3 linked regions of the Flocculibacter collagenilyticus genome follow. The protein of the gene in region 1 interacts with the protein of each later gene in a pairwise test. Links are inferred from orthologs where the notes say so. Each region holds a gene or a part of one and is shown in the gene's direction. Other genes may lie near its edges. The genes, in order: ftsB, ftsL and HUU81_RS02560.

Region 1 (11,301 bases):
TTAAAGGCAGCAAAGCACATGAACATTATGGATCTGAAGAGATTTTTGAGCGCCATCGTCATCGCTTTGAAGTGAATAACAACTACGTAGAACAATTAGAAAAGGCGGGGTTAAAATTCACAGGTTTGTCTGAAGATAAAAACCTAGTTGAAATAATTGAAAACCCAAATCATCCTTGGTTTGTGGCTGCGCAATTCCATCCAGAGTTCACCTCTACGCCACGAGACGGACACCCATTATTTGAAGGGTTTGTTGCCGCCGCCGGGCAAGCGCAAAAAGAACTTTTTAACTCATAGCAATAATTAAATTAAAAGCCGTGTACTTCTCGACACGGCTTTTTTAATATACCCCAAGCAATGAAGAGGCAGGTAGGCGACAAGCAACTGAATTATCATGAACTTAGATAAACTAAGTGATGGGTATTAAGGCGTACAGCCAATAACGCAGCACCTTCAAGTGGCACGGGTATAGATAAAAATACCTACCCTACAAGATACAGAGGAATATAAGATGTCGAAGATTGTAAAAGTGCTAGGCCGTGAAATTATGGATTCACGCGGCAACCCAACTGTGGAAGCAGAAGTATATTTAGAAGGCGGAGCTTGGGGCAGAGCATGTGCACCTTCAGGTGCTTCTACAGGTTCACGTGAAGCACTAGAACTACGTGATGGCGATAAAGCACGCTATTTAGGTAAGGGTGTATTAAAAGCAGTCGACAATGTTAACAATCTAATTGCTAATACACTAATTGGCATGAATGCGTATGATCAAAAAGCGATAGACGCGGCGATGATTGAAGTAGACGGCACTGAAAATAAAGACAAATTAGGCGCAAATGCAATTTTAGCGGTATCTCTTGCTACAGCAAAAGCCGCTGCACAAGATAAAGGTGTGCAACTGTTCGAACATATTGCCGAGCTAAACGGTACAGCTGGTGAATATTCAATGCCTGTGCCAATGATGAATATTTTAAACGGTGGCGAGCACGCTGATAACAACGTAGATATTCAAGAGTTTATGGTTCAGCCAGTTGGCGCTAAAAACTTCCGCGAAGCGCTACGTATGGGGGCAGAAATTTTTCATCAGCTGAAAAAAGTACTTACTGAAAAAGGCTTAAGTACCGCGGTAGGTGACGAAGGTGGTTTTGCACCAAACCTAGCCTCTAATGAAGAAGCGTTAGCTGTGATCACGGATGCCGTTGCACGTGCTGGCTATAAAATGAATGAAGACATTACACTAGCGTTAGACTGTGCGGCATCTGAATTTTATGTAGATGGTAAATACGACCTAAAAGGCGAAGGCAAAGTATTCGACTCAGAAGGTTTTGGTGACTACCTAGCAGCACTTACTCAAAAGTACCCAATTGTATCGATTGAAGATGGTTTAGATGAATCTGATTGGGATGGCTGGGCAAGCTTAACCAATAAAATTGGTGATAAAGTGCAGTTAGTGGGAGATGATTTATTCGTAACCAACACGAAAATTCTTAAACGTGGTATTGATAATGGTATTGGTAACTCGATTTTAATTAAATTTAACCAAATCGGTTCATTAACAGAAACGTTAGAAGCGATTCGTATGGCGAAAGATGCAGGTTTCACTGTTGTTATCTCTCATCGATCGGGCGAAACAGAAGATGCCACTATTGCTGACTTAGCAGTCGCCACTGCAGCAGGACAAATTAAAACAGGTTCACTTTGTCGCTCTGACCGTGTTGCTAAATATAATCAATTATTAAGAATTGAAGAAATGTTAGCAGACAAAGCGGTATACCGTGGCCGCACTGAAATTAAAGGTCAGTAATACTTAGTTCACCCAGAGTTTTTTGGGTAAGCCTTAATGAATAAAGCCGCTTTTGCGGCTTTATTGCTATTTTTTATACTCTTTTTGCTTAAAATATATTACTTTAGAGATAGCTGATAATTTAAACACTCGTTGGATAAGTTTTGGTACAACACGATCTCTACGGACAACAACAGCACTTATGGCACGATAAATACGAGCAACTCAGATATGCTCAGCTGTGCAATGCGCTGTACCAAAGAGAACTTTTCTCATTAATCAATGACCCAAACTTAAACCACCTTTCTTTAAAAAAACGCTGTGCTAGCTTACCGCATTACGTAAAGCGTGCGGCAGAAACATTACTAAATATTGAAACACCGTTACAGCTAGATTCTGAAAACGCGTCATGGTTTGCCAAACAATCCAAGCATTGCCCTTCAACAAAACAAACATCGGATGTCGTCAGCCAGTTTTATCAACATCATGCCGTACTGGCCATGATAGTGCCACTGAGTGTGGTTGATCATGGTACAGAAACTATTGCGCTAGACTCTGTAGATCAAATCGCCAAAGACGGTACACGTATTCATTTAAATCAGTATGGCTGGTTCAAGACGGATAATTGCTTAGCAAAGCCGTTAATCGATGAAACAAGCGATGCTCAAATAAACAGTACGCAAGTAAGATTATTAAAACCCGTAAAAGCCATTTTAACCGCTGCGTGTTGTGGTCATAGATGGAACAATCAATTAAAAACGTCACCTCGCGCATTAACGTTGCGCGAGCTGCTTCTTACTACACGCATAAACTGGAAAACCCCTTCAAAGCCGCTAAAACTGGTTAATTAGGCTTGAGAGGGTAGATATAAATGTGACTAGTTAAACTTATAAGGAAAATCATGAAGCGTATTTCTATTGTTTTTTTATTTTCATTAGTGGTATTAGGGTGTGGGGTTTATAGCCAAAGAGTATCGTCCGTACCTGAAGGTCCTTACTTAGGGCAAAAGCCACCTGGTTCAACTCCTGAATTATTTGCTCCAGATATTATTCAAACAGAATATAGAGAAGGTGCTTACGCTATTCCTCCTCAATTAGATGAGTTTTATATACGCAGAAGAGGCGGAGAACATAAAAGTAATACGTTAGTTGTTGTTCAATATAAGAGTAATCAATGGATTGAGTCTGTTATATCTCCTAAATCGGGAGAACCATTTATTTCTCCTGACGGTAAGGTTATGCATTTAGGTAAAAAGTATAGAGAGCGAACTGATACAGGTTGGTCTGATGTGAAAAGTTTAGGGGCGCCATTTGAAGATTATAGAATTATGCGGCTTACTGCTTCGTCTTCTGGCACTTACTATTTTGATGAAGCGAGTAAGTCGGGACCAATTCGTTACTCGCGGTTTATAGATGGCAAGCGTGAAGCTCCCAAGGCAATAGATATTAAAATGGGAGATTGGAATGCTCATCCTTTTATTGCGCCTGATGAGTCGTACTTGATATGGGATGACCAAGGCGAGGGAGGGTATGGAAGTAGTGACTTATATATTTCATTTCGTAAAGATGATGGCTCATGGGGAGCAGCCATCAATTTGGGTGATAAAATCAACTCAGAATTTGAAGATGCCTATGGCAGTGTCTCGCCCGATGGGAAGTATTTTTTCTTTCTTCGCTCATATGGCGGAAATAAAGCTGATATTTATTGGGTCGACGCACAAGTAATTAAGGCGCTTAAGCCAATTTAATGAGTGATATTTAACTTATCTAAATTCAGGGCGATTAAGTTGTTTATCGCCTAGCAGCCTCTTTAATTGTTTTAGATATAAAAGGCAGAGATGTTTTATGGATAGTGATTATGAAGAGAAGGGATATGTAGTTTTCAAGCAAGTTTTTACCTCACAAGAGCTCCATAATCTTCGTGAAGTGATTATGCAGTTCCATCGATCATGGAAGCAGGAAAATGCCAAATTCTATAAGGAAAAAGCAGTAAACTCGGCTTATTTAACAGCTAAAAAACATCTTGAGAAGCCTGCAAGAGAGCGGTTATTCAAGTTTATTGGCTCCAATAAGCTGATGGACAGGGTTACTGAGATTATGGGGACTTGTCCTGCTTTTATGAATACGCAGCTATTTTTTGATCCTGTAAATCTTGATCAAAGGAATTACTGGCATAGGGATCCGCAATATCACCTGTCTGTAGAGGAGCAAAAATCAGCGCTTTCAGGCGCTAATGTGCTTCATTTTAGGATCCCCCTAATGGATGAGCCAGGCATAGAACTAATACCCGAAACCCACAAGCGTTGGGACACTCGTGAAGAGTTGAATGTTCGCTTAGAGCAATGTGGACGTAAAAATTACGAAAGTTTACCTGCTGGAGTGAAAGTTAGCTTACAGGCAGGCGACTTATTGGTATTTAGCGCAAATATGATCCACCGAGGAATATATGGCATGAACCGATTATCATTAGATATATTATTTTGTGATCCCATTTTAGAATTTGTGAAATTCTTAGATAATGAATGCTTGCCTGATAGTGAAATACTAAACAAGCTTGAAAACGCCACTGCATTGAACAACACCATAGCGCTTAAGTCTAATTATATGGCAATGGACGCAGTAAGTGAGACAGCAAGGTAGGTGAAGAGATAATAGAGTTCAAATGTTATAGAAAAATCGCCCGCGATTCAGGCTTAATGTAATGCGGTTAAATATCATTACATTAACTAATGAGCAATGACAGAGCTGAAGTATGACACTTCTTATATAAAAGTTGGATTATCTATGGATAACAAAGGACTCAAAAACTTATTTGAGGAATACCAGTTACACGGGCTATATACAGACTCTTTAAAACGACTTTCCGTTTCGATACATAGACACATTGAATATGCAAATAATGTTTTTTTAATAGAAAGTAATGGCGATGTGGCAGACGATATTTTGCTGGCATATTCCATTTTTGAGGAAATGCCACGATGCTTTTTTTGCGAAAAACTAGGGGTAGAAGAATTTATCCGAAATTTTACTCTTTATGAATTTCCGGTGGCGAAGTTCATTAATCTATATTCTACTCATTTTCGAAAGACTCCGATATTTAATCTGATCAATACTGCAGAAATTGAAAGTGTTCTTGCACTACAACATCCCGCATATGATGATTGGTGTGGTGAATTCCTTCTACGCACTAAATCAAAGAAATATGTACTTATGTGGGACTATAGTGACTAATATAATTCAGAAGTACTCTTTCACAACAAATATGAATTTGTTTTACAGCTAGCTACTCAATAAGTGGAAACTCTAATAAGGAAGAAATTAACCATGCGCTTTTCAATTCTGTTAACGAGCATGTTAGCCATCGCATCGTTCAACTTACATGCTAAAAGTTTGGTTACGCAGAAAGCTGATATTACAGCATGTATTCAAGAGATTAAGCAAAATCTTAGACCACAAAGTTGCCGGTTTGAAATCCTGCAAAACCATAATGCTAAAGATGTATCTCGTACAAGACAAGATGCCTCTAAGATTGCACGTAAATTCAGACAGCTTTTGAGCTCATTAAGCACTGAAAATGAGCGTATTAACTTAGCCTTTGAAGCATTAACGTACTTAAACAATAGGCAAATAATCAAGCCGTTTATTGTAGTAGTTTCCAAAGGAAATGAGCAGGTTATCACCGTTGTGGTTAAATATAGTGAAAATGATAAAAGTGGCTACGGTATTAACTTAACGATGAACACGAATGAAAGCATAGTGTTTCTTAACTTGTTAGCGAGTGATCGTTATATTGCTAACAATACATACATCAATGATATTCGCAAAGTGCTTTTATTTTAAAACTTGAATAAATCGTCATGAAACGCGGCAGTGGAAATCGCCTTTAAGTACTGCCGCTAGTGTTTTTCCGCTTTGTATATTTTTCTATCCACGTTACTATTTACCTATCTAATAATAATTGCTTATGGGGATGGCCTAACCAATGCGCTTGTTCAATATTGTGTTGCTGGTTATTTTATTGTTCTCGGCCTATCGGTTATGGTTTGGTCATAACGGCGTTAAGGACTATCAAAAGTACCAAGGCGATGTAAATAAGCTAGTTGAAAGCAATCAAGAATTACAAAAACGCAATGAGTTGCTTGCGGCAGATGTCGCCGATTTAACAATTGGCACGGAAGGAATAGAAGAGCGTGCCCGTAATGAACTTGGGCTAATTAAAGAAGGTGAAACTTTTTTTAGAATTATTCCGCCAGAGGGGCGTTATTAACGATTAGTCACTTATACGACCCACCCATTTACTTTTTCACTTTCAATTTATAACGATCATAATGAAAAAAACACAGATTATTGCCGTTATTCCAGCTGCTGGCGTTGGGGCAAGAATGCAGGCTGATATACCTAAACAGTATTTGATGCTGCAAAACAAAACAATTTTAGAGCATACGGTAGAAAAGTTACTTAATCAGCCTGAAGTTGATCATATTGTAATTGCTATTTCTGACGGTGATGCCTACTACGCAGATCTCGCTATTGCCAATCACCCACGCGTTCATGTTGCGTCTGGCGGTAAAGAGCGAGCAGACTCGGTATTATCGGCACTTAACACTATTCTTAACTCTCCTAACTATTCAAAAACCGAGCAAAATACTTGGGCATTGGTGCATGATGCCGCAAGGCCATTGGTGAATAATCAAGATATCTCGCTGTTAATTCAAACATGCTTACATAATCAATATGGTGGTATTTTAGCGGCTCCTGTAAAAGATACGATGAAACAGGCAACAACGGTGAATGGTAGCGTTACCATTAATAAAACGATTGATCGTTCAGAGTTATGGCATGCCCTTACACCCCAGCTTTTTCCCTGCGAACTATTATGTAATGCAATTGAGCAAGCAATGAAACATAACATTGCCGTTACCGACGAAGCATCAGCCATTGAATATATTGGGGAGAAAGTGGCACTTGTTGAAGGTAGCGCTGAAAATATTAAAATTACCCGACCAGTCGACTTAAAGCTGGCTGCATTTTTAATGCAAGATGAATAAAGGAACAATATCCAATGATTAGAATTGGCCATGGTTACGACGTGCATAAATTTGGTGGTAGTGGTCCCATCACGATTGGTGGTGTAAAAATACCGCATCATGAAGGGTTGCTTGCCCATTCAGACGGTGATGTGGCACTGCACGCTTTATGCGATGCACTGCTAGGTTCAGTCGCATTAGGTGATATTGGTAAGCATTTTCCTGACACCGATGCAGAGTTTGAAAATATAGACAGCCGCATTTTGTTGCAAAAGGTGGTCGAGTCGGTCAAAGAGAAAGGCTACCAAGTAGGTAATGTAGATTTAACGATTGTTGCCCAAACACCTAAAATGGCACCGCATATTGTGGCGATGCGTGAACAAATCGCAACGTGTTTAAATGTTGCGATTGATCAAGTCAATGTGAAAGCAACAACAACCGAAAAGCTCGGTTTTGCAGGTCGTAAAGAAGGTATTGCAGCGCATGCTGTTGTGCTAGTTACAACACTATAATTTTGAAATATATTTAAGGCAATTTCCATGGCTAACTCGCAGCAACCTCATAACAGCGACGACAGTGACTTCGATTTTAAAAAACAATTTAATCAATTAGCTTACTTACATGGTACACCTGAAGCTACAGGTGTTATTCGACGTCATCCTGACGATTTTCGGGTTGAAGAACAGCTCGACTTTGAGCTAACTGGCGAAGGCGAACATGTTTGCTTATATATTGAAAAAATCGGTGAAAACACGCAATTTGTCGCTAAAAAGTTAGCAAAATTTGCTGGCGTGAAAATTCGTGATGTGAGCTACGCAGGATTAAAAGACAGGAATGCAATAACGCGTCAGTGGTTTAGTGTGCCAGTACCGATTAAGAAAGAATTAGATTGGGACGCTTTTTCTACTGATACGATTAAAGTGATTGAGCACACAAGGCATCAAAAGAAGCTTCGCACTGGGTGTTTGTCGGGTAATAAGTTCACATTAGTCATACGCGACATTGAAAATTATACAGCCTTGGTTCGCCGCCTAGGGCTGATAGAGTCACTCGGAGTGCCTAATTATTTTGGTGAGCAACGCTTTGGTATTGAAGGTAATAATTTACAACTAGCAGAGCGGATGTTCGCAGGTGAAGCAATTCGTGATAAAAAGCTGCGCGGATTAGTGATTTCAGCGGCACGTTCTTGGTTATTTAATTTAATTGTAAGTAAGCGCGCCGAGCAAAATGTGCTGACTTCGCCGTTAGAAGGCGATTTGTTTATGTTCCCCGATGTTAATTCATATTTTGCTGCACCGCTTGATGAACCAACGTTACAACGCCTCGCTAAACAAGAGATTTGTTTGTCAGCTCCGTTAGTAGGTAACGAGTTAGCCTTTGCTAAAGATGATGCTGGCGCCATAGAGCAATCAGCCGTTACTGATTATCAAGCGTGGATCGCTGGGCTAGATGCGTTACGAGCGGGTAATGACAGAAGACGTGTCATATTGAAGCCGTTGACATTTACCTATGAAAAAATAGACGATAGCAGCATTGTTTTATCATTTACCTTACCGTCTGGCTGTTTTGCAACCAGCTTATTAAGAGAAGCGATAAATTACAGCGATTACAGTGATGTATTAAGATCTCAATATAATAAGAGCTAACCTTATGCGAATTTTATTAAGTAATGATGATGGGGCGCATGCTCCGGGAATAAAAAAGTTATACGATGCGCTTGTTACCATTGCCGATGTAAAAGTGGTTGCCCCAGATAGAAACTGTAGCGGTGCCAGTAATTCTTTAACATTATTAAACCCATTGCGCGTGCATATGCTTGAAAATGGTTTTGCATCGATTAATGGTACCCCCACAGATTGTGTACATTTGGCCATTAACCAGTTATATGACGGTCAGCCAGATTTAGTCGTGGCGGGTATTAATCACGGTGCTAATTTAGGCGATGATGTACTGTATTCAGGCACGGTAGCCGCCGCGACAGAAGGGCGTCATATGGGGTTACCAGCTATTGCTGTGTCGCTAGTTGGTAAAGAAGAAAAGCATTATGAAACCGCCGCGGCAGTCACCGTTAAAGTGATTCAACGTTTACGAACACATCCGTTACCTGCTGATCAAATTTTAAATATAAATGTGCCCGATGTGCCGCTAAATGAGATTAAAGGTGTTAAAGTCACGCGATTAGGACAGCGACATAAAGCAGAAACAATGACTGCACAGGTTGACCCTTGGGGTCGTGCAATTTATTGGTATGGTTCGCTAGGTTCGGAGCTAGACGCAGGAGAAGGCACTGATTTTGAAGCAGTTAGCCAAGGTTATGCTTCTATCACACCATTAACCGTTGATATGACGGCTTACAATAGCATTGAAAGTTTAGCAAACTGGATGAGCGAAGTAGATTTCAGTAATACACAGTAAGGGGGCTCGGTTAGCTAACCTTGCGATTGAATAAAAATGGAATTCGCCCATGAATAATAACTCCCCTAGGAGTCCTGAGCAGCTTGCCCAACTGCTGGAACGAGAAGGTATAAAAAACCGTCACGTATTACGCGCTATCGCTAATACGCCTAGGCACATATTTTTACCGCAAACGCTCACGCATAAAGCGTATGAGAATACGGCATTGCCAATAGGACAAGGGCAAACACTGTCACAACCCTACATTGTAGCAAGAATGACTGAACTGTTACTTGAAGATGGGCCGAAAAAGAACGTGCTTGAAGTGGGCACGGGATCAGGCTATCAAACCGCTATATTAGCGCAACTAGTTGAACACGTTTGCAGTATCGAGCGCATTCAAACATTGCAGTTTCAGGCAAAGCGTAGATTAAAGCAGCTCGATTTATATAACATTTCAACTAAATATGGCGATGGCTGGCAGGGGTGGGAGTCAAAAGCGCCATTTGATGCCATCATTGTTACCGCCGCTCCACCTACCGTGCCTGAGGCATTATTACAACAATTGGCGGAAGGTGGCAGGTTAGTGATCCCCGTTGGGGCTGATGTTCAGGTGCTTGAAGTGATTACACGCGAAGGCAATAAATTTAAAAGTACACAGGTAGAATCAGTTAGGTTTGTGCCGTTAGTACCAGGAGAATTAAAGTGAAGTTGTTCACCTATTTGTATGATTTAGCGTTACGTTGGGCAAAGCATAGACATGCCCCTGCTTACTTATCAGGCCTAACATTTGCGGAGTCTGTTTTCTTTCCCATTCCACCCGATGTGATGCTGGCTCCTATGTCGCTCGCTAAGCCGCATCGCGCTTGGCACTATGCACTATTAACCACCGTTGCTTCTGTGCTGGGTGGCGCAGTAGGCTATTTGTTGGGATATGCCTTATTCGAGCCAGTTGTCGCACCGATGATAGAAAGCTTTGGTTACACTGATAAGTTCGACACCATTCTTGCTTGGTTTACCGAGTGGGGAATTTGGGTGGTGTTTTTAGCAGGTTTTACACCTATTCCGTATAAATTATTTACAGTAAGCGCAGGCTTGCTGAATATGTTGTTTATTCCGTTTATTGTTGCATCGTTTGTGAGCCGCGGTTTACGCTTCTTTTTAGTGGCAGGTTTAATGCGTTGGGGCGGAGCTGAAATGGAACATAAGTTAAGACGTTACGTTGATGTGATTGGTTGGAGTGTAATTATATTGGCGGTAGTCGCCTTTTTGATTTACCGATAGCCTAACTTTAAGTTGGTGAAATATCGTAAAGAAAAAACGATAGAACCTGATGAGTAGAAGTCATTGTTTGGGAGTTTGCATAGCGTGATAAAACACTACAGCATACTTATTGTGTTAGTCATACTGTTAGCGTCATGCTCGCAACGCCATACTCCTGCGCCAGTGGTTGCTGTTTCGTCAGGTTCTGAAGCGAATATTACTCGAAAGAAAAATTCGATTCGCAGCGATAAATATGTAGTAAAAAAAGGTGAAACACTCTTTTCAATTGCGTGGCGGGCAGGTGTTGACTTTCGACACTTAGCGGCGATTAATCGCATCAATAAACCTTACCGAATTTATCCCGGGCAAGTACTGAACTTAACCACCAAAAGTGCAGCACAATACGCCCAGAAAAAAAATCAAAAAAAACAAATCCATACTCAAAGACCAAGCGTAAATAAAAAAGCTACTGCCCCAAGTGGGAGTACAAATGTTAGCTCAAAAAATAATCAAAAAAAACTTGCGGATACAAAAAGAGGGGAGTATGGTCATAGTAAGCCTGTAAATTCAGTACCAGATAAAAAGCCAACTAAATCAAAGTCAAACAAGATTAGAAGTTGGATTTGGCCAACTAAAGGCAAGGTGATATCGCCATTTTCTAATAGTGAAAGTGGTAATAAAGGAATCGATATTTCAGGAAGAAAAGGTCAACAAATTTTGGCCGCTGCCGATGGAAAAGTAGTATACGCAGGAAGCGCATTAAGAGGTTATGGTAACTTAATCATTATTAAACATAATGATGATTATTTAAGCGCCTACGCACATAACGCTAAATT
Region 2 (8,534 bases), 2.6 Mb from region 1 along the record:
ATTAATTAATTTGTATAAAAAGTGGTTATTTATCTTGTGGTAACCTATTAAGAGAGATAATTTTCACATTTCGGAGTTAAGTGATGGTAAACAGAATGAAATTTTTAAGTGGGTTTAATCATTATTCTGTGCAACAAAAAATACGCCCCATAGCACTAGCAGTATTATCAATAGGGTTAATATCGTGCGGTGGTAGCAGTGATTCCTCTACTAATAACACAGCAACAGTAGATGATAATTTCACGCTAACAACAAGCCAATTAAAGGTCTACAAACAAAGTACGGCGTTTAATGCGCCTATAGCTGCTTGTGTGACAAAAACGGAGTGCACGTTAGAGCAATTACCATTAATTGGACAGCGTGAAACGAATCCTTCTATATCAACGATAATGGAGCATGTGGTTGTTTCCCATGATTGGATGGGGCAGCGTTTTGAGCAGTTTTTACAAGCTATGCCGAGCGATATTCTGAAATTATTAGGCTCAGTAACCGCAATTGTAATTTCGAATGAGGTAAGGCCCTCTCACTACCGTGGAAGTACCGGGGCGATTTATCTTGATCCAGCCACACTTTGGATAAACGACGACGAACGAAAAACGATCAGCGTCGCACCGGATTTCCGCTCAGAATTCGGTGCTAACTTACAGTTTGATAGATTGTGGCGATACACTATTGCTGATGAATATGCGTGGCAATCTTATTCGTTAACAGAAGATACTGAGCGTTCCTTTAACGATGCAGTACTGCAAACAACATGGTTGTTATTTCATGAGTTAGCGCATGCTAATGATTGTATGCAATCGAGTGCTTATGGTTCACTCAATAAGTCGGCAACGTTTTCAGCTAACTTTGATCAGCGTGTTGCACTTGGTGAATGCACTTATCAAATACTAATGAACGAATCTCCGCTGCAGTCGGATGTTTGGTATGGCTTAGCTAATGTGTTATATCAAGGTGCAGACTCTACGGCAGAACAAAATGCTTTATCTCCTTATGAAGTGGCTGATCACTTTTCTTTAGACATAGCAAATGATACCTACAGTTATTCTAGTCCGTTAGAAGATGTAGCCATGGCATTTGAAGCGGTTATGATGAAGCTTCATTTTAATGCCGAGCGTGATATGGCGTTTGTGGCTAAATTCGATACATTTAGTTGCGAAGGCGTGCAAGTTAAGTGGGGGCAAAGGAATCGTCTAGCACAAACGGAAGTGTGGGACCGCGCTAAGCGCGTAACACAAATCATGCTACCTAGTATTGATTTAACTTCGTTAGAAAGTGAGCTAAATACGGCCACGAATAGTGTTACACAGATACCTACTGAACAAAGCTGGTGCGAATTATCAGTAAATGATGGGGCAATAATAGGTAAGCAGCAAATGTCTAACAGTGCCTACCACGCAGCGAAATCTGCACAAGATGAAGTTAAATATGAACGCTTCATTGCAGACCAGCTAAAAAACCAAATTAAGTTGCATTAGTGGCTATTGAGGCGACTTAAGAGCAAAAGCGTAAAGCATTTTTACGCTTTTGACTTATTACGTAAATAACGCTCTATTTCGCTAATATAGCCAGCTTGATATGACGGAAACTGCAGCTGATAACCAGCCTCAATAATTAAGCGATTATCACAACGTTTATTCATATTTAGGTCAGTGTGCTCGTTGAGAATTGTTGACTCAGGGTAATGTGAATGCATAAGTTGTTTGGCTAACCATGAAACCACATCATACTTTTTGGCTGGGTTATCGTCACTAGCTAAATATAACGGCGCTAAGGAAGCTTGTTGCGAGTGTGAGTTGATTAAGAACCTCAATACGCCTACACAGTCATTACGGTGAATGCGATTGGTATAAGCATGTGGATTGGCTTTCTCTGTTATTGCTTTTTTTTCATCAACTTGTTTAAGTAAGTGATGTCTGTTTGGCCCATAGATGCCAGAAAAGCGAACAATGGTATTAATCGTGTTACTAGTGCCAAAATTTGTAATAAGTTGCTCGGCTTCTAATAAGATCCGTCCGCGATAATTGGTGGGATTGGTCGCAGATTGTTCATTAACCCACTCGCCAGCATTTTGCGAGTAAACACTGGTTGAAGAAATAAAAAAAACCTTTGGCGTATGTTTCTTAACACTGGCTGCATTCTGCTGCAGTGCGCTCAGTAAATTTGTTAATCCTTGAAGATAAATCTGTTTATAACCTTTCTCGCTTCGTTCAGTGGGGGTAAGAATTACGACGACTTGATCAAAAAATGTAGACTGTGTGAGCAAGTCAAACAGCTCTATGTCTTTGGTAACATCACCATACAACATCTTAAAGGACTGAGCTGGATGCTGAGTTGATCTTTTTAACCCAGTTACACAATAACCGTCTGAGTGTAACGCTTTCCCTAAGGCAGTACCGATATCGCCACAGCCAACAATCAAAATGTTTTCACTCATACCATATTTGCCTTCTTTTAAGTACTAAGGAGTTGTAGAAGCTGTTTAGGATAAAATAGATTTGTTTTTTATTTATCAGTTTTTTGTGTAAAAACTCGTCTAATAAAATCTTAAAAAATCCTCTCCACTTTTTACCACTAATTTCAGCAACTTCGTTGTAAGCCGCAAAAAATAAGGGGATATACACTTTAAAATAGCGGCTTTTGGCTTGACAATATAGTGACTAAGTCCCTAAACTGTGTCTTAGTGGGAAAAAGTGGATCATAGTGGATCTGATATCTCAATTTCAACCCACAGTAAATGAATAAATAATCAATATAAAAATCAATAAGTAGGAAAATATGCTGCGCGGAGCAAGCTCTCTTTCAATCGACAGTAAAGGCCGAATGGCGGTACCCACCAAGTACCGTGATTTGCTAATGGCTGACTGTGATGGAAGTATGATTTGCACAGTAGATTTACATCAAAGCTGCTTATTACTTTACCCCCTAACCGAATGGGAAGACGTAGAAGCGCAATTACGTCGTTTTTCCAGTATGAATCCCCATGAAAGACGCATTCAACGAGTATTATTAGGTAATGCAGCTGAATGTGACATGGATAAAAATGGCCGCCTATTATTACCAGCAACATTAAGACAGCATGCGAACTTATCAAAGCAAATTATGCTGGTTGGGCAACTTAATAAATTCGAAATTTGGGACGAGCAAACTTGGCAAGATCAATTAAAAGAAGATATTGATGCCGAGATGAATGGCGAGTTCGAACTTTCTGACAACCTTCAAAGTTTCACTTTCTAATGACCAGTCAACAATCTCATATTTCTGTTTTACTCGAAGAGTCGATAGAGGCTCTTGCTATTTCTCCTGACGGCATATACATGGACGGAACCTTTGGTCGCGGAGGTCATTCTCGTGAAATTTTATCTCATTTAGGTGACGAAGGCCGTTTGTATGCCATCGACCGTGACCCTACCGCGATAGAAGCTGCAAAGCAATTTGCTAATGACCAGCGCTTCTCAATTACGCACAGCGCATTTTCTGCACTTGAACAAGTAGCGATAGATAATGACATTTGCGGCAAAGTTGATGGAATTTTGCTTGATTTAGGTGTTTCCTCTCCTCAATTAGATGAAGCCGATCGTGGTTTTAGCTTTATGAAGGATGGCCCACTTGATATGCGCATGGACACTTCTTCAGGTGAAACAGCTGCCGAGTGGATAGCTCATGCTGATGTAGAAGATATTTCATGGGTGCTGAAAACGTTTGGAGAAGAACGTTATGCGTGGCGTATTGCTAACCGCATTGTGGATACTCGTGAAGAAAACCCAATTACCACCACAGCACAATTAGCAAAGCTAATTAAAGATGCATCACCCACTAAAGAAGACAAAAAACATCCTGCAACTCGTAGTTTTCAAGCGATCAGAATTTATATAAACAGCGAGTTAGATCAAATCAAAACAGCACTGGAAGCGGCACTGGCTGTACTAAAGCCGGGTGGAAGACTTGCCGTCATTAGTTTCCATTCGTTGGAAGATCGTATTGTTAAACAGTTTATGCGTAAACACAGCAAAGGCGATCCAATACCTAAAGGTCTGCCTTTAACAGAAGAGCAAATTCAACGTAATTTGTCGTTAAAAACGATAGGGAAAGCCATTAAACCATCTAAAACGGAAATAACGACAAATAGCCGTGCGCGCAGCTCCGTTCTCAGAATTGCGGAAAGGTTGTCACATGCCTAAAAAAATAAGACAACCCCATCTAGCAATTGAAGTATTGAGAGATTTAGGTAAGCGTAAGCTTACCTTGGGGCTTTTATTTTTAAATGTGTTGGTAGCAATTGCGATTGTGCAAACGTCGCATTTAAGTCGCCAGCAAATTATTCAGCAAGATAGTTTGTTACGTGAAAAAGACAATCTAGATTTAGAGTGGCGCAAGCTGTTATTAGAGCAGCGTGCATTAGCTGAGCATAGTAGAGTGATGCATTTAGCAGAAAAAAAGCTCAATATGCATTGGCCATCTGCTGATGAAGAAGTTGTAGTAAGGTTACCCTAATGGCTAGCGCTAAGATGACCAAAACAAAACAAAGCAAACAACCTATGGTAATAGGTTGGCGATTTGTGACGGTCATGGTGGTCATCAGTGTGGTATTTACCGCGTTAGTTGCTCGTGCAGCTTACCTTCAAGTAATTGAACCAGAAACACTGCGTAAAAAAGCGGACTTACGTTCTTTGCGTGCTAAATCAAAAGACGTAATGCGAGGCATGATCACCGATCGCACTGGGCGAGAATTGGCAGTGTCTATTCCAATGAATGCGATTTGGATAGATCCTAAGCATATCTTTGACTATGAAGTAACGGGCGATTCTGCCATAGATCACCAAACTAAAACGGAATTCCTCCAACAACTAAAAGACAGTAAGCGTTGGCAAGCGTTGGCAGAGGTATTAGGCTGGAAATGGCAAACGCTATACGACAAATTAGTGGCAAATCAAAACAAACGATTTATTTACTTAAGTCGTCAAGTTACACCTGCAGTTGCCAACTATGTTGATGAGCTTGATTTAACGGGCGTCTATCAAAAGCAAGAAGCAAAACGTTTCTATCCTACTGGTGAAATCTCTTCTCACTTAGTCGGCTTTACCAATATTGAGGGTAAAGGGTTAGAAGGCATTGAAAAATTATACGATGCGCACCTACAAGGTGAATCCGGATTACGAAAAATAAGGAAAGATGCCAAAGGCAGGGAAGTGGAGGTGCTGCAAGAAGAAAAAGCAATTCCTCCTGAAGACATTGCGTTAAGTATTGATCAAAGAATTCAAGCACTTGCCTACCGCGAACTAAAGTCCGCGGTAGCGTCGTTTAAGGCATCGTCCGGATCTGCAGTGGTGGTGGATGTAACCACCGGTGAGATTTTGGCAATGGTAAACAGCCCATCGTTTAACCCAAACAACCAAAACGAATTCAAAGTTAATACCAAAAAAGAACGCGACCATTTTTATTATAAAACCCGAAACCGCGCTGTAACTGATATTTTTGAGCCCGGCTCAACATTAAAACCATTAGCGGTGTTAAGCGCCTTAGAGTTTGGGTTAATGGAAATTGATGGGGTTGTAGATACGCACCCAGGCTGGCTGAGAGTTGGCGGACAACGCGTGTCAGACTTACCTAAAAACTACGGCAAAATTTCATTAGAAACGATTTTACAAAAATCCAGCAATGTGGGGGTTGCTAAGTTGGCGCTGGGCGTACCCAAAGAGCACTTGCTTGATGCCTTTTATCATATGGGGTTTGGTTCAGATACTGGAACAGGGCTGCTTGGTGAAAGCAGTGGCTTGTTTGGCGATCGTACTCGTTGGTCAGATTTTGAAATAGCAACCTTATCGTTTGGCTATGGGATAGCAGTGAGTACTGCTCAGTTGGCAAGAATGTATAGCATATTGGGTAACCACGGTGTTTCTTGTCCACTGTCTATTTTAAAGTTAACCAATGAACCGTACTGCGAACGTGTGGTAAGCGAAGAGAACGCACAAGCCTTATTAAATATGATGGTGTCGGTATTAGATGAAGATGGTACTGCCCCGAAAGCAAAAGTAGAGGGATATCGTATTGCAGGTAAAACGGGCACTGCGAAGAAGGCTGCCGCTGGCGGGTATGGTAACGAATATGACTTGTCGTTTGCTGGTGTTGGGCCTGTTAGTAATCCTCGTTTAGCTGTTGCGGTAGTGGTGAATGAGCCCGGCGGCGATTACTACTATGGTGGTGAAGTGGCTGCACCGTTGTTTTCAAAAGTGATGACAGGCGCATTACAAATTTTGAATGTTGCGCCTGATGATAAACAGATCACAACCGTTGCTAGCACAGGAGGTCGTCGTGGAAACTAGTTATCTTCCTATAGTTACGATGCGTTCTTGGTTGAACGGGTTTGCTATTGAAGCGCCAGAAATCGCCATTAATAATATTTCTGCTGACTCACGTAGTATTCGTCAAGGTGATTGTTTTATAGCGCTATTTGGAGAGACTACAGATGGTGCGCAATTTATTTCACAAGCAGTCAAGAAAGGTGCTGTGGCAATTTTGGCATCGTCAAATTGCAATATTGACTATCAAGGCGACATCCCTGTTATTGAAGTCGATAATTTAGAAAAAATCATTGGTGAGCTAGCATCTGCATTTTATCAGTATCCCACAAGTAAAATGAAGTTAGCAGGTGTTACCGGCACAAATGGTAAAACAACAACCGCATTTTATATCGCTAGCATCGTTGATGCGATGGGAAAATCAGCAGGACTGATCGGCACGCTTGGGCAAGGCATGTTAAATAATCTAGCGCCTTCGCTAAATACCACGCCTGGTGCAATCGAGCTACAACAGCAACTGCATGCACTTCAGCAACAGCATTGTGAGGTGGTTGCGATGGAAGTGTCTTCTCATGGCTTGTATCAGCACCGAGTAACAGGGTGTCAGTTTGATACGGTGATATTTACAAACCTAAGCCGCGATCATTTAGATTACCACAGCACTATGTCTGAATATAAAGCGGCAAAAAAGCGTTTATTTACAGAGTTTAATGCGGCGAACAAGGTAGTCAATATCGATGATCCGGTAGGGCAAATGTGGTTTAACGAGTTTAAACAACAACCCAACGCAAAGCTTATTGCATTCGGTTGTTGGCAGCCGGAATTAGAAGCCGAATATTATGTGTGTTATTCCGATTTATCGTTTACGCAAGCGGGTATTGCCACAACATTGAAAACATCTTGGGGTGATTTTCAATTAACAAGCCCAGTGTTTGGCTTATTCAACTTATCTAATTTAGTTGCTGCAATTGCCACACTTGTTTCAATGGGGTTTGACATGGCAACGGTTATTGAAAACTGCCAAGAGTTGACTTCTGTAGCTGGGCGTATGGAAGTATTTAAAGGCGAACAAGGTGCTACGGTAATTGTTGATTATGCACATACACCAGACGCACTTCTATCAGTATTGTCAGCGGTGAAAGAGCATAGTTATAAGAAAATATGGTGTGTATTTGGTTGCGGTGGAGATCGGGATAGCGGTAAACGTCCTCTCATGGGCAGTATTGCCCAACAACATGCTGACTTTATTGTAGTGACGAATGATAACCCTCGTACAGAACAACCTGAATTAATTATAGATGGCATTTTAAGCGGCATGAAAAGCGCTGGAAATGTGATGATAGAACCCGATCGTCAAAAAGCAATATGGCAGGCATTTCAATGTGCTGATGACGACGATGTAATAGTAGTTGCCGGTAAAGGGCATGAGGATTATCAAGTGATAGGTGAAAAAACGGTTTCGTTCAACGAACGTGCAATTGTTGCCAGTTTAGTCTGGGGAGCAGCCTAATGATAAAAGTAACATTAGCGTGGTTAGCTAAAAAGCTAGACGCAAAATTAGTCGGAAAAAATCGCGATATCGAGCACGTTAATACTGACACTCGAACATTACAACAAGATGAACTTTTTATTGCATTACGTGGGCCTAATTTTGATGGGCATAACTTTGCTGATTTAGCGGTAGAAAAAAAAGCGGCGGCAATTGTGGTTGATCATCAATTAGATATCGATATTCCGCAACTTGTGGTGGCCGATACAAAGTTAGCACTAGGCCATATTGGTAAAGCTATTCGTGATGAAGTTAACCCAAAAGTGATTGCAATCACAGGAAGTGCAGGTAAAACCACAATCAAAGAAATGACCACCGCGATTATGAGTCGCAGGGGAAATGTACTTTCAACTAAAGGCAATTTTAATAACGAAATTGGCGTGCCGCTTACGTTATTACGTTTACAGCCAGAGCATGATATTGCTGTGGTTGAGTTAGGCGCAAATCACCTTGGTGAAATTGCATACACCACGTCATTAGCCAGCCCTGACTACGCGTTAATTAGCAATGTTGCTGAAGCACATTTAGAAGGGTTTGGTGATATACACGGTGTAGCACGCGCAAAAGGGGAAATTTTTACGGGTTTACCTGAAGGTGGTATCGCAATTTACAATGCAGACAGCGAGTTTGCTGATTATTGGCAGCGCCGTTTAAGTGACAAGAAGGTACGCACTTATGCGATCAGT
Region 3 (9,323 bases), 2.6 Mb from region 1 along the record:
GGCAAAATTGCAGTGCTTTTAGGTGGAAACTCTGCTGAAAGAGAAGTGTCGTTAAAGTCTGGTAACGCTGTCTTAAATGGACTGCTTAAAGTTGGTGTTGATGCTATTGCATTTGACCCCGCAGAGCGTGATTTACAAGAATTAAAAGCCTTAAAAGTTGATAAAGTCATGATCGTTTTGCATGGCCGTGGGGGCGAGGATGGCTCAATCCAAGGGGCGTTGGAACATTTAGGTATACCGTACACAGGCTCAAATGTACTTGGTTCGGCTATTGCCATGGATAAAGTGAGAACAAAGCATATTTTCACTGCACTAGGTTTACCTACGGCAAATTACGGTATTGCACTAAAAGATGAAAACGTTGATTGCGTTAAATTGTTGGCTGAGCTAGGCGGCAAAGTGATGGTGAAACCTGCCAATGAAGGATCAAGTATTGGCATGGCGATGGCTGACTCTGTGAATTCATTACATCAAGCAATTGAGCAGGCATTTAAGTTTGATGAGGAAGTTTTGATTGAGCAATGGATTGAAGGCAGAGAGTTTACTGTATCAATCCTCAATGGCGAGGCACTACCCGTGATCGAGATGCGTACACCGCACCAATTTTATGATTACAGTGCTAAGTATCAGTCATCAAATACAGAGTATTTTTGTCCTTGTGACTTACCAGACGCACAATCTAAACAATTACAGCAACATGCATTGCGTGCATTTAAAGCGGTTGGTGCTAAGGGCTGGGGCAGAGTTGATGCTATGCAAGATCAACAAGGAAATATGTACTTATTAGAAGTGAATTCAGTTCCTGGGATGACGGAGAAGTCATTAGTGCCAATGGCAGCGGCGGCTTATGGATTGTCGTTTAGCGAGCTGTGTATGGCAATTGTTAAAGGTAAAAATAATTGAACTTAATTCACGTTTTGCAATTACCACTCAACAGTGAGTGTAAATAAGGATGGATAAGCAGCTACCAATGCTATTGGCGAAGTCGCGTTACTTAAACTGGTCATTTTGGCTAGGGGTGATGTTTTTTGTTGTTGTATTGGTAGGGCTTACTTATGTTGGTCAAAAAGTGGTTTTTTGGTTAGGTGAGGGCGGAGACGCGCCGGTTAGTGAAATTATTATTATGGGTGAACGGCACCATACTAACGAAGAAATGATCACACAAGCCATTACACCAGAGCAATTTACCAGCTTATTTGACCTAGATGTTAATCAGGTGCAGCAGCAAGTAGAGGCACTACCATGGATTTACAGCGCCTCAATTAGGAAACAGTGGCCGGGTAAATTACATATTTATGTGGTTGAGCAACAAGCTGTTGCGATTTGGAATAACGACTTGTTATTAAACGTAAATAGTGAAGTATTTTCAGCGCCAATTGCACCAGAGCAACGTTTATTACCTAAATTGTTTGGCCCAGAAGGTAGTGAAATCGACGCGTGGCGAGAGTTTAAAGGGTTAAATGCATTACTCAAAATTAATGATTTTGAGATTAAAGAGTTGTTATTGTCAGAGCGTTTTGCTTGGCAAGTTGTATTAAGTAATGGCATTCAATTGCAATTAGGGCAGAAAGAAACGGTAGAGCGGGTTCAGTGGTTTATAGATTTATATCCCACTATATCCACGCATAATAATGCGCAAATTGATGTTGTCGATTTACGATACGACACAGGATTAGCGGTGAAATGGAAGTCAAATAATGAAGAATTACAAAAGAGTTAAACATGTCAAAAGTGACTGAACGAAATTTAATTGTTGGCTTAGATATTGGCACATCGAAGATAGTGTCGTTAGTTGGGGAAATTACGCCCGACAATAAACTAAGCATTGTGGGAGTTGGTGCACATCCGTCACATGGCATGGATAAGGGTGGTGTAAACGACTTAAACTTGGTGATTCAGTCGGTACAACGCGCAATTGATGAAGCAGAGTTAATGGCTGATTGTCGTATTTCATCTGTGTTTTTGGGGCTATCAGGTAAACATGTTAGATGCCAAAACGAAAATGGCATGGTACCCATTAACGACGCAGAGGTAACGCAAGAAGATGTTGATAGCGTGATCCATGCTGCAAAGTCAGTTCCCATGTCGGCTGAGCGACGTACATTACACGTTTTACCACAAGAGTTTTCGGTTGATATGCAAGAAGGTATTAAAAGCCCAATTGGCATGTCTGGTGTAAGAATGGAAGCCAAAGTACATATTATTAGTTGTGCCAATGATATGGCAAAAAACATCGTCAAATGTATTGAGCGCTGTGGGTTGCAAGCTGATCAACTGATATTTAGTGCACTTGCATCAAGCTATGCGGTGTTAACCGATGATGAAAAAGAACTGGGTGCCTGCGTTGTTGATGTAGGTGGCGGCACCATTGATATTGCAATTTTTACAAATGGCGCATTAAGGCATTCTGCAGTTATCCCTGTAGCAGGTAATCAAGTTACCAGTGATATTGCCAAAATATTTAGAACGCCAATCAGTCATGCTGAACAAATTAAAGTGCAATACGCTTGTGCAGTAAGAAGTATGGCTAGCATGGAAGAGAATATTGAAGTACCAAGTGTAGGCGGTCGACCAGCTCGTTCGATGTCGCGCCACACGCTAGCTGAAGTTGTGGAGCCGCGCTATCAAGAAATTTTTGAATTGATTGCAGAGGAAATTAGTAACAGTGGACTTGAAGATCAAATTGCAGCGGGCGTTGTATTAACAGGTGGTACGGCAAAAATGGAAGGCGCAATCGAATTTGCTGAAGAAATCTTCCAAATGCCAGTGCGTTTAGGAGCACCAACCAACATTGTAGGGTTAACCGACTATGTTGATGACCCGTCTTATGCAACGGCAGTCGGTTTACTGCTATATGGCAAAGAAAAGCAAGGATTAAGTCGTCAGGATGCTACTCAACAGGAAGGTATGAGTGGTCTAGTTAATCGCATCTCTAGCTGGTTTAAAGGTGAGTTTTAACTAAACGGAAAGTCGATGCTGCTATTAATAGCGAGCAGTCTAACAGCATATAAGAATATTAAAGTTTAATAAAATTAGTAAGCAAAGTAACGGAGAGTAGGTCTATGTTTGAGTTAATGGAAAATCATAGCGAAGAAGCAATTATCAAAGTAGTCGGCGTCGGTGGCGGCGGTGGTAATGCAGTTGAACATATGGTTCAACAAACAATCGAAGGTGTTGAGTTTGTAACAGCAAATACTGATGCGCAAGCATTGAGAAATTCAAATGCAAACACCACTATACAATTAGGCACTAACGTTACTAAAGGATTAGGTGCTGGTGCAAACCCGGAAATTGGTCGTCAGTCAGCAGAAGAAGATCGTGAAACAATTCGCCAAACGTTGCAAGGCGCAGATATGATCTTTATCGCCGCAGGCATGGGTGGTGGAACAGGTACAGGCGCAGCTCCAGTTGTTGCTGATGTAGCGCGTGAAATGGGAATACTAACGGTTGCCGTTGTTACTAAGCCATTTCCTTTCGAAGGTAAAAAGCGCATGAATTATGCTGAGCAGGGCATTGATATGCTTTCTCAACATGTTGATTCATTAATCACCATTCCTAACGACAAACTCTTAAAAGTGTTAGGTAAAGGCACTAGTTTGCTTGATGCGTTTAAAGCGGCAAATAACGTATTACTAGGTGCGGTACAAGGTATTGCAGAGCTAATTACCCGCCCAGGCTTAATTAATGTCGACTTTGCGGATGTTCGAACGGTTATGTCTGAAATGGGCACCGCAATGATGGGAACCGGTATTGCAAGTGGCCCAGATCGTGCTGAAGAAGCGGCGGATGCGGCTATCTCTAGCCCATTACTTGAAGATGTTGATTTGTCTGGTGCGAAAGGTATTTTAGTTAATATTACTGCTGGTATGGATATTAGCATTGAAGAATTTGAAACGGTTGGTAATGCGGTTAAAGCATTCTCATCAGAAAATGCAACGGTAGTGGTAGGTGCAGTTATCGATCCTGAAATGACTGATGAACTGCGCGTAACTGTAGTTGCAACGGGAATTGGCGGTGAAGCAAAGCCAGATATTCAATTGGTGTCTGGTATGGCTTCAAAGCCAGTAGAAACCAAAGTACCAGAATATAAAGCGACAGGTTCGTACGATAACAGTTCTGCTGCGCCAATTATAGAACGTACAACAGCGGTGCCTCAGCAACAAGTTCAGGCACAGCCACAAATGCAAGCGCAACCTGTGTCTTCGCAAAATGTAGCAACGTCGCCGAATGCTGATGCGGATTATTTTGATATTCCAGCATTTTTGAGAAAACAAGCGGATTAATTGGTAAATTTGCAGATTGGTGCAGTTTTTTATATAATACGCCGCCACTTTATAAGTGATGCTTAAAATATAAACAACTTTTTATATAAGGTTTGTATGATTAAACAACGTACAGTCGAAACATCAGTAACAGCAACAGGAGTTGGTCTTCATAAGGGAGAAAAGGTTACGCTTACTCTCCGACCTGCGCCGGAAAATACAGGTATTGTATTCCGTCGTATTGATCTTGATCCTGTCGTGGAGTTTAAAATAACGCCTGAGCTAGTTGGTGATACGACCATGTGTACGTGTTTGGTTAATGAACAAGGAGTTCGTTTATCCACAACCGAGCATTTACTGGCGGCCGTATCTGCACTTGCTATTGATAACTTAGTGATTGATGTTGATTCAGCAGAAATCCCTATTATGGATGGCAGCTCATTACCATTTATTTATCTTCTTCAACAAGCAGGTATTGAAGCGCAAAATAGTGCGAAACGATTCATTCGTGTTAAGCGCACTATTCGTGTGGAAGAAGGCGATAAGTGGGCTGAAATCAAACCAGCAAACGAGTTTAAGATTAATTTTGCGATTGATTTTGATCATCCAGTTATTTCGCAGTCTCAACAAGTAATGACATTGAGTGTAACACCGCAAAACTTTATTAATGAGATTAGTCGTGCGCGCACGTTTGGTTTTATGCATGATATTGAGTATTTACATGCTAATAATTTAGCGCTTGGTGGCAGCATGGATAATGCCGTTGTACTAGATGAGTACAAGGTACTTAATACAGACGGCTTGCGTTATGATGATGAGTTTGTAAAGCATAAAATATTGGACGCAGTTGGCGACTTGTATATGGCGGGCCATCCCCTATTGGGTGAAGTATCAGCGTATAAGTCGGGCCATGCCCTAAACAACTTGTTGTTATGTGAGTTAATGAGCCAGCAAGATGCATGGGAATTTGTTACCTTTGAAAATGCAGCGGATGCACCTAAAACGGTTCTGGCGGCACAAACTGCCTAGTTGTTGAGTTATAGATTCTTATAAAGAGGAGCGAAAGCTCCTTTTTTTGTATTTGCTCATTATGATTTATTTTTATCAGCAAGCGCTGCTAATCGTTCTAATTTTTCTTTCAAGCTATCAGGTACATGTTGTGCAGCATCGCGTAATGCATTAGCCGCATTTTGAGAAAGGTGTTTAGGTGGTAAATCAGGTTCTTTTTCTATTTTGAGCTGTTCTTTGGGTACCACTTTAATTTCTATGTTAGCTAATTCTGCAATAAATTCAGTGCGAAAAGCTGTTAAAATTCCGCCTTTTACGTAGTTAAGGCGCATTGCAACGGCGGGTGAAAAGGTTTCAATAACTAGCATTCCTGAGCGATAATTGCTAACCTGACATGTATCAGATATGTTTAATCCAGTGTTTTCGAACACATATTTTGCTAGAAAATCAGTAAAGCGATTTAATAGTGCCCCTTTAACTGCAAAAGAGCTAAGGGTGTTGCTTTTTGTTCCTAGCAATTGAGTTAATGATTGAGGTGTATTCTGCTTATGCATGGATGAGCCTTGCGGAATCAACAAGTTTATATATATGAGTTTAACAGTTTTTTATCGTGGTAAGAATCTAAGATTTTCGTCTAGGTTAACAAAACCGCAGACGCTAATCGTTTTTGCAGCGCTAATCACAGTCATTATTGCTGCTAGTAGTGGTTTGTCAAATTACCGCGAATCTCAGCGGGTTCATCAGCAACTTCTTGCATCTCAAGAAGAATATAGCATCCAAAAAAATGACCTCATTGCTTTAAAAAATCAAGCCAAGCATCAACTTGCAGCCATGAAGCTAAAACTCGCTGAGGTGCAAGGCCAAATTAACCGACTTAATGCATTTGGCGAAAAACTCGCAGAAGTGGCAGATATTCCTCAAGATGAATTTAATTTTGAACAAGTACTTGCACTAGGTGGGCCAGCACAAAGTACGGCAGAGGAAGTTACGGTTGATGTTTCTACGATGATATCTGAAATGGATGACATGGTCTTAACACTAGATGATCAAGAAAGAAAGATGCAGCTACTTGAATCTATCCTCCTCAATCACCATATTGAAGATGGTGTTTATATTTCGGGTAGGCCAATTAGTTCAGGCTGGCTGTCATCATATTATGGCATGCGTAAAGATCCATTCACTAAAATGCCAGCGATGCATAAAGGGATCGACTTTGCAGGTAAAGAAGGGGCTGATATAGTGTCCACGGGGTCTGGAGTAGTTACGTGGGCTGGCGAAAGGTTTGGCTATGGAGAACTAATCGAGATTGATCACGGCAAAGGTTTGAAAACTCGTTATGGCCATAACAAAAAAATCTTAGTAAATGTAGGCGATGTAGTGGAAAAAGGTCAGACAATCGCTAAAATGGGCAGCACTGGACGTTCCACTGGTCCTCATGTACATTACGAGATTATTCGCAAAGGCCAGCAGCTTGATCCTTTGAAATATGTACACCGACGAACGAAATAACGTGACACAGCGCTAATATCGTCCTTATCGACAGAATCTTGCAATCGGCCTTACTGGCCGATTGCTTTATTTATAACTCTAATAAAATGCTTTAAGCACTTGCCAAAAGTGCAGCGGTTAACGGTTGAGAAACATGATAGGTAAACTTTTTAAAAAATTATTTGGAAGTCGTAATGACAGATACGTAAAGTCTTTACGAAAAGTTGTAGAACAAATCAACGCGTTAGAAGCAGATTTAGAAAAACTGTCAGACGATCAGCTAAAGCAAAAAACCGCAGAATTTAAAGAGCGTATTAGCAAAGGCGAAAGCTTAGATGCGATATTGCCTGAAGCATTTGCCGTTGTACGTGAAGCGAGTAAGCGTGTATTTGGCATGCGCCACTTTGACGTACAGCTGATAGGCGGTATTGTACTTCATAAAGGTAAAATATCTGAAATGCGTACAGGTGAAGGTAAAACGTTAACGGCTACTTTACCTGCCTACTTAAATGGCCTGTCTGGTAAAGGTGTGCATGTTATCACGGTAAATGATTACTTAGCCCAGCGCGATGCAGATACAAACAGACCGCTGTTTGATTTCCTTGGTATGACCGTTGGTTGTAATATCCCGAACATGATGGGCGGCGATAAGAAAGCGGCTTATCAGGCTGACATTACTTACGGCACCAATAATGAGTTTGGTTTTGACTATTTGCGCGACAACATGGCTTTTAGCACAGATGATCGTGTACAGCGCCCACTTAATTTTGCTGTTATTGATGAAGTAGACTCAATTTTAATTGATGAAGCGCGTACTCCATTAATTATTTCAGGGCCTACTGAAGACGGCTCTGCATCTTATCAGGCGGTTAATCTTATTGTTCCACTGCTAGAGCAGCAAGAAAAAGAAGATGAAGAAGGGGTTGAAGGCGACGGCGACTTCACGGTAGATGAAAAAGCGAAACAAGTTTTCTTAACAGAGCGTGGCCAAATACGTGTTGAAGAAATCTTGGTTGAAAGAAAGTTAATGGAAGAGGGCGACTCTTTATATTCGCCAGCAAATATCTCGTTATTGCATCACGTATACGCTGCACTTCGTGCGCATAAGCTATTCACAAAAGATGTTGACTACATTGTTAAAGACGATCAAATCATTATTGTTGATGAGCATACTGGCCGTACAATGGAAGGTCGTCGTTGGTCTGAAGGTTTACACCAAGCAGTTGAAGCTAAAGAAGGTGTGAAAATTCAAAATGAAAACCAAACACTTGCATCAATTACATTCCAGAATTACTTCCGTATTTATAACAAACTATCTGGCATGACAGGAACAGCTGATACAGAAGCGGTCGAATTTCAGCAGATCTATGGGTTAGAAACGATAATTGTGCCTACCAATAAGCCTATGGTTAGAGATGATAGAGCGGATTTGGTTTATTTAACGGCAGCTGAAAAATACGATGCGATCGTCGAAGATATTCGTGACTGCCAAGAACGCGGCCAGCCTGTTCTTGTGGGTACGGTATCGATTGAAACTTCAGAGTATTTATCAAATATTCTTAACAAAGCAAAAATCAAACATAGTGTGCTAAATGCTAAGTTCCACGCTCAAGAAGCACAAATTATTGCCGATGCAGGTCGTCCAGGTGCAGTAACGATCGCCACCAACATGGCTGGTCGTGGTACCGATATTGTATTAGGTGGTAATTGGCAACTTGAAACATCTCAGCTGGAAAATCCATCGCCTGAAGCAGCTACGAAGATAAAAGAAGAATGGCAAGCTCGTCACAAGCAAGTATTAGATGCTGGCGGTTTGCATATTATTGGTACAGAACGCCATGAATCACGTCGTATTGATAATCAGCTACGTGGTCGTTCTGGTCGTCAAGGTGATGCAGGTTCGTCTCGTTTCTATTTATCAATGGAAGATCCGTTAATGCGTATCTTTGCTTCAGAACGTGTTGCGAATATGATGCGCAAGCTAGGTATGGAAAAAGGGGAAGCCATTGAGCACCCTTGGGTTAACCGAGCAATTGAAAATGCACAACGTAAAGTAGAAACGCGTAACTTTGACATTCGTAAGCAATTGTTGGAGTTTGATGACGTTGCTAATGATCAACGTAAAGTGGTTTACCAGCAACGTAATGAGCTACTTGATGAAGGCGATATTAGCGAAACAATTAGTGCAATTCGTGAGGATGTGCTGAGCAGTATTATCGATCAATATATACCACCACAGTCATTGCATGAAATGTGGAATATTGAAGGCCTTGAAGAGCGTATCCGCGTTGATTTTGCGGTTAATTTGCCTATTCAAAAGTGGCTAGATGAAGACGATAAGTTATTTGAAGAAAAGCTGCGTGAGCGCATTTTGGCTGAAATCGTTGAAGTATATCGTATGAAAGAAACAATGGTTGGCGAAAGTGTGTTACGTCAGTTTGAAAAGTCAATCATGTTACAAAGTCTTGACCAGCATTGGAAAGATCATTTGGCGGCAATGGATCACTTGCGTCAAGGCATTCATTTACGTGGTTATGCACAAAAGAATCCTAAGCAAGAGTATAA

Evidence for each region.
Region 2: the proteins of ftsB (region 1) and ftsL interact in binary tests that used the Escherichia coli proteins (3 or more experiments, as listed by UniProt). The link is inferred for Flocculibacter collagenilyticus from one-to-one orthologs.
Region 3: the proteins of ftsB (region 1) and HUU81_RS02560 interact in binary tests that used the Escherichia coli proteins (3 or more experiments, as listed by UniProt). The link is inferred for Flocculibacter collagenilyticus from one-to-one orthologs.

Annotation. Positions count from the first base shown.
Region 1 is NZ_CP059888.1:3,144,032-3,155,332, reverse strand. What follows is about bases 4,453-7,405. They hold ftsB (cell division protein FtsB), read left to right. Parts: upstream 4,453-5,763; coding sequence 5,764-6,048; downstream 6,049-7,405. Other genes in these bases: truD (tRNA pseudouridine(13) synthase TruD), read left to right, coding at 7,348-7,405; ispF (2-C-methyl-D-erythritol 2,4-cyclodiphosphate synthase), read left to right, coding at 6,844-7,320; ispD (2-C-methyl-D-erythritol 4-phosphate cytidylyltransferase), read left to right, coding at 6,110-6,829; HUU81_RS13995 (hypothetical protein), read left to right, coding at 5,106-5,621; HUU81_RS14000 (hypothetical protein), read left to right, coding at 4,566-5,012. Also shown: HUU81_RS14025 (CTP synthase), read left to right, coding at 1-296; eno (phosphopyruvate hydratase), read left to right, coding at 511-1,803; HUU81_RS14015 (hypothetical protein), read left to right, coding at 1,947-2,633; HUU81_RS14010 (TolB-like translocation protein), read left to right, coding at 2,684-3,529; HUU81_RS14005 (phytanoyl-CoA dioxygenase family protein), read left to right, coding at 3,627-4,421; more of truD, read left to right, coding at 7,406-8,454; 5'/3'-nucleotidase SurE, read left to right, coding at 8,459-9,223; HUU81_RS13965 (protein-L-isoaspartate(D-aspartate) O-methyltransferase), read left to right, coding at 9,273-9,911; HUU81_RS13960 (YqaA family protein), read left to right, coding at 9,908-10,486; HUU81_RS13955 (peptidoglycan DD-metalloendopeptidase family protein), read left to right, coding at 10,571-11,301. UniProt on the Escherichia coli protein: Essential cell division protein. May link together the upstream cell division proteins, which are predominantly cytoplasmic, with the downstream cell division proteins, which are predominantly periplasmic.
Region 2 is NZ_CP059888.1:564,201-572,734, forward strand. The notes cover bases 2,835-5,833. They hold ftsL (cell division protein FtsL), read left to right. Parts: upstream 2,835-4,173; coding sequence 4,174-4,494; downstream 4,495-5,833. Other genes in these bases: mraZ (division/cell wall cluster transcriptional repressor MraZ), read left to right, coding at 2,835-3,237; rsmH (16S rRNA (cytosine(1402)-N(4))-methyltransferase RsmH), read left to right, coding at 3,237-4,181; HUU81_RS02515 (penicillin-binding transpeptidase domain-containing protein), read left to right, coding at 4,494-5,833. In the rest of the region: HUU81_RS02490 (hypothetical protein), read left to right, coding at 96-1,478; HUU81_RS02495 (SDR family oxidoreductase), read right to left, coding at 1,520-2,437; more of mraZ, read left to right, coding at 2,779-2,834; more of HUU81_RS02515, read left to right, coding at 5,834-6,323; murE (UDP-N-acetylmuramoyl-L-alanyl-D-glutamate--2,6-diaminopimelate ligase), read left to right, coding at 6,313-7,809; murF (UDP-N-acetylmuramoyl-tripeptide--D-alanyl-D-alanine ligase), read left to right, coding at 7,809-8,534. UniProt on the Escherichia coli protein: Essential cell division protein. May link together the upstream cell division proteins, which are predominantly cytoplasmic, with the downstream cell division proteins, which are predominantly periplasmic.
Region 3 is NZ_CP059888.1:580,031-589,353, forward strand. What follows is about bases 1-2,836. They hold HUU81_RS02560 (cell division protein FtsQ/DivIB), read left to right. Parts: upstream 1-952; coding sequence 953-1,720; downstream 1,721-2,836. Other genes in these bases: HUU81_RS02555 (D-alanine--D-alanine ligase), read left to right, coding at 1-903; ftsA (cell division protein FtsA), read left to right, coding at 1,723-2,836. In the rest of the region: more of ftsA, read left to right, coding at 2,837-2,958; cell division protein FtsZ, read left to right, coding at 3,063-4,283; lpxC (UDP-3-O-acyl-N-acetylglucosamine deacetylase), read left to right, coding at 4,380-5,291; HUU81_RS02580 (DUF721 domain-containing protein), read right to left, coding at 5,351-5,824; HUU81_RS02585 (M23 family metallopeptidase), read left to right, coding at 5,859-6,779; preprotein translocase subunit SecA, read left to right, coding at 6,913-9,323. UniProt on the Escherichia coli protein: Essential cell division protein. May link together the upstream cell division proteins, which are predominantly cytoplasmic, with the downstream cell division proteins, which are predominantly periplasmic. May control correct divisome assembly.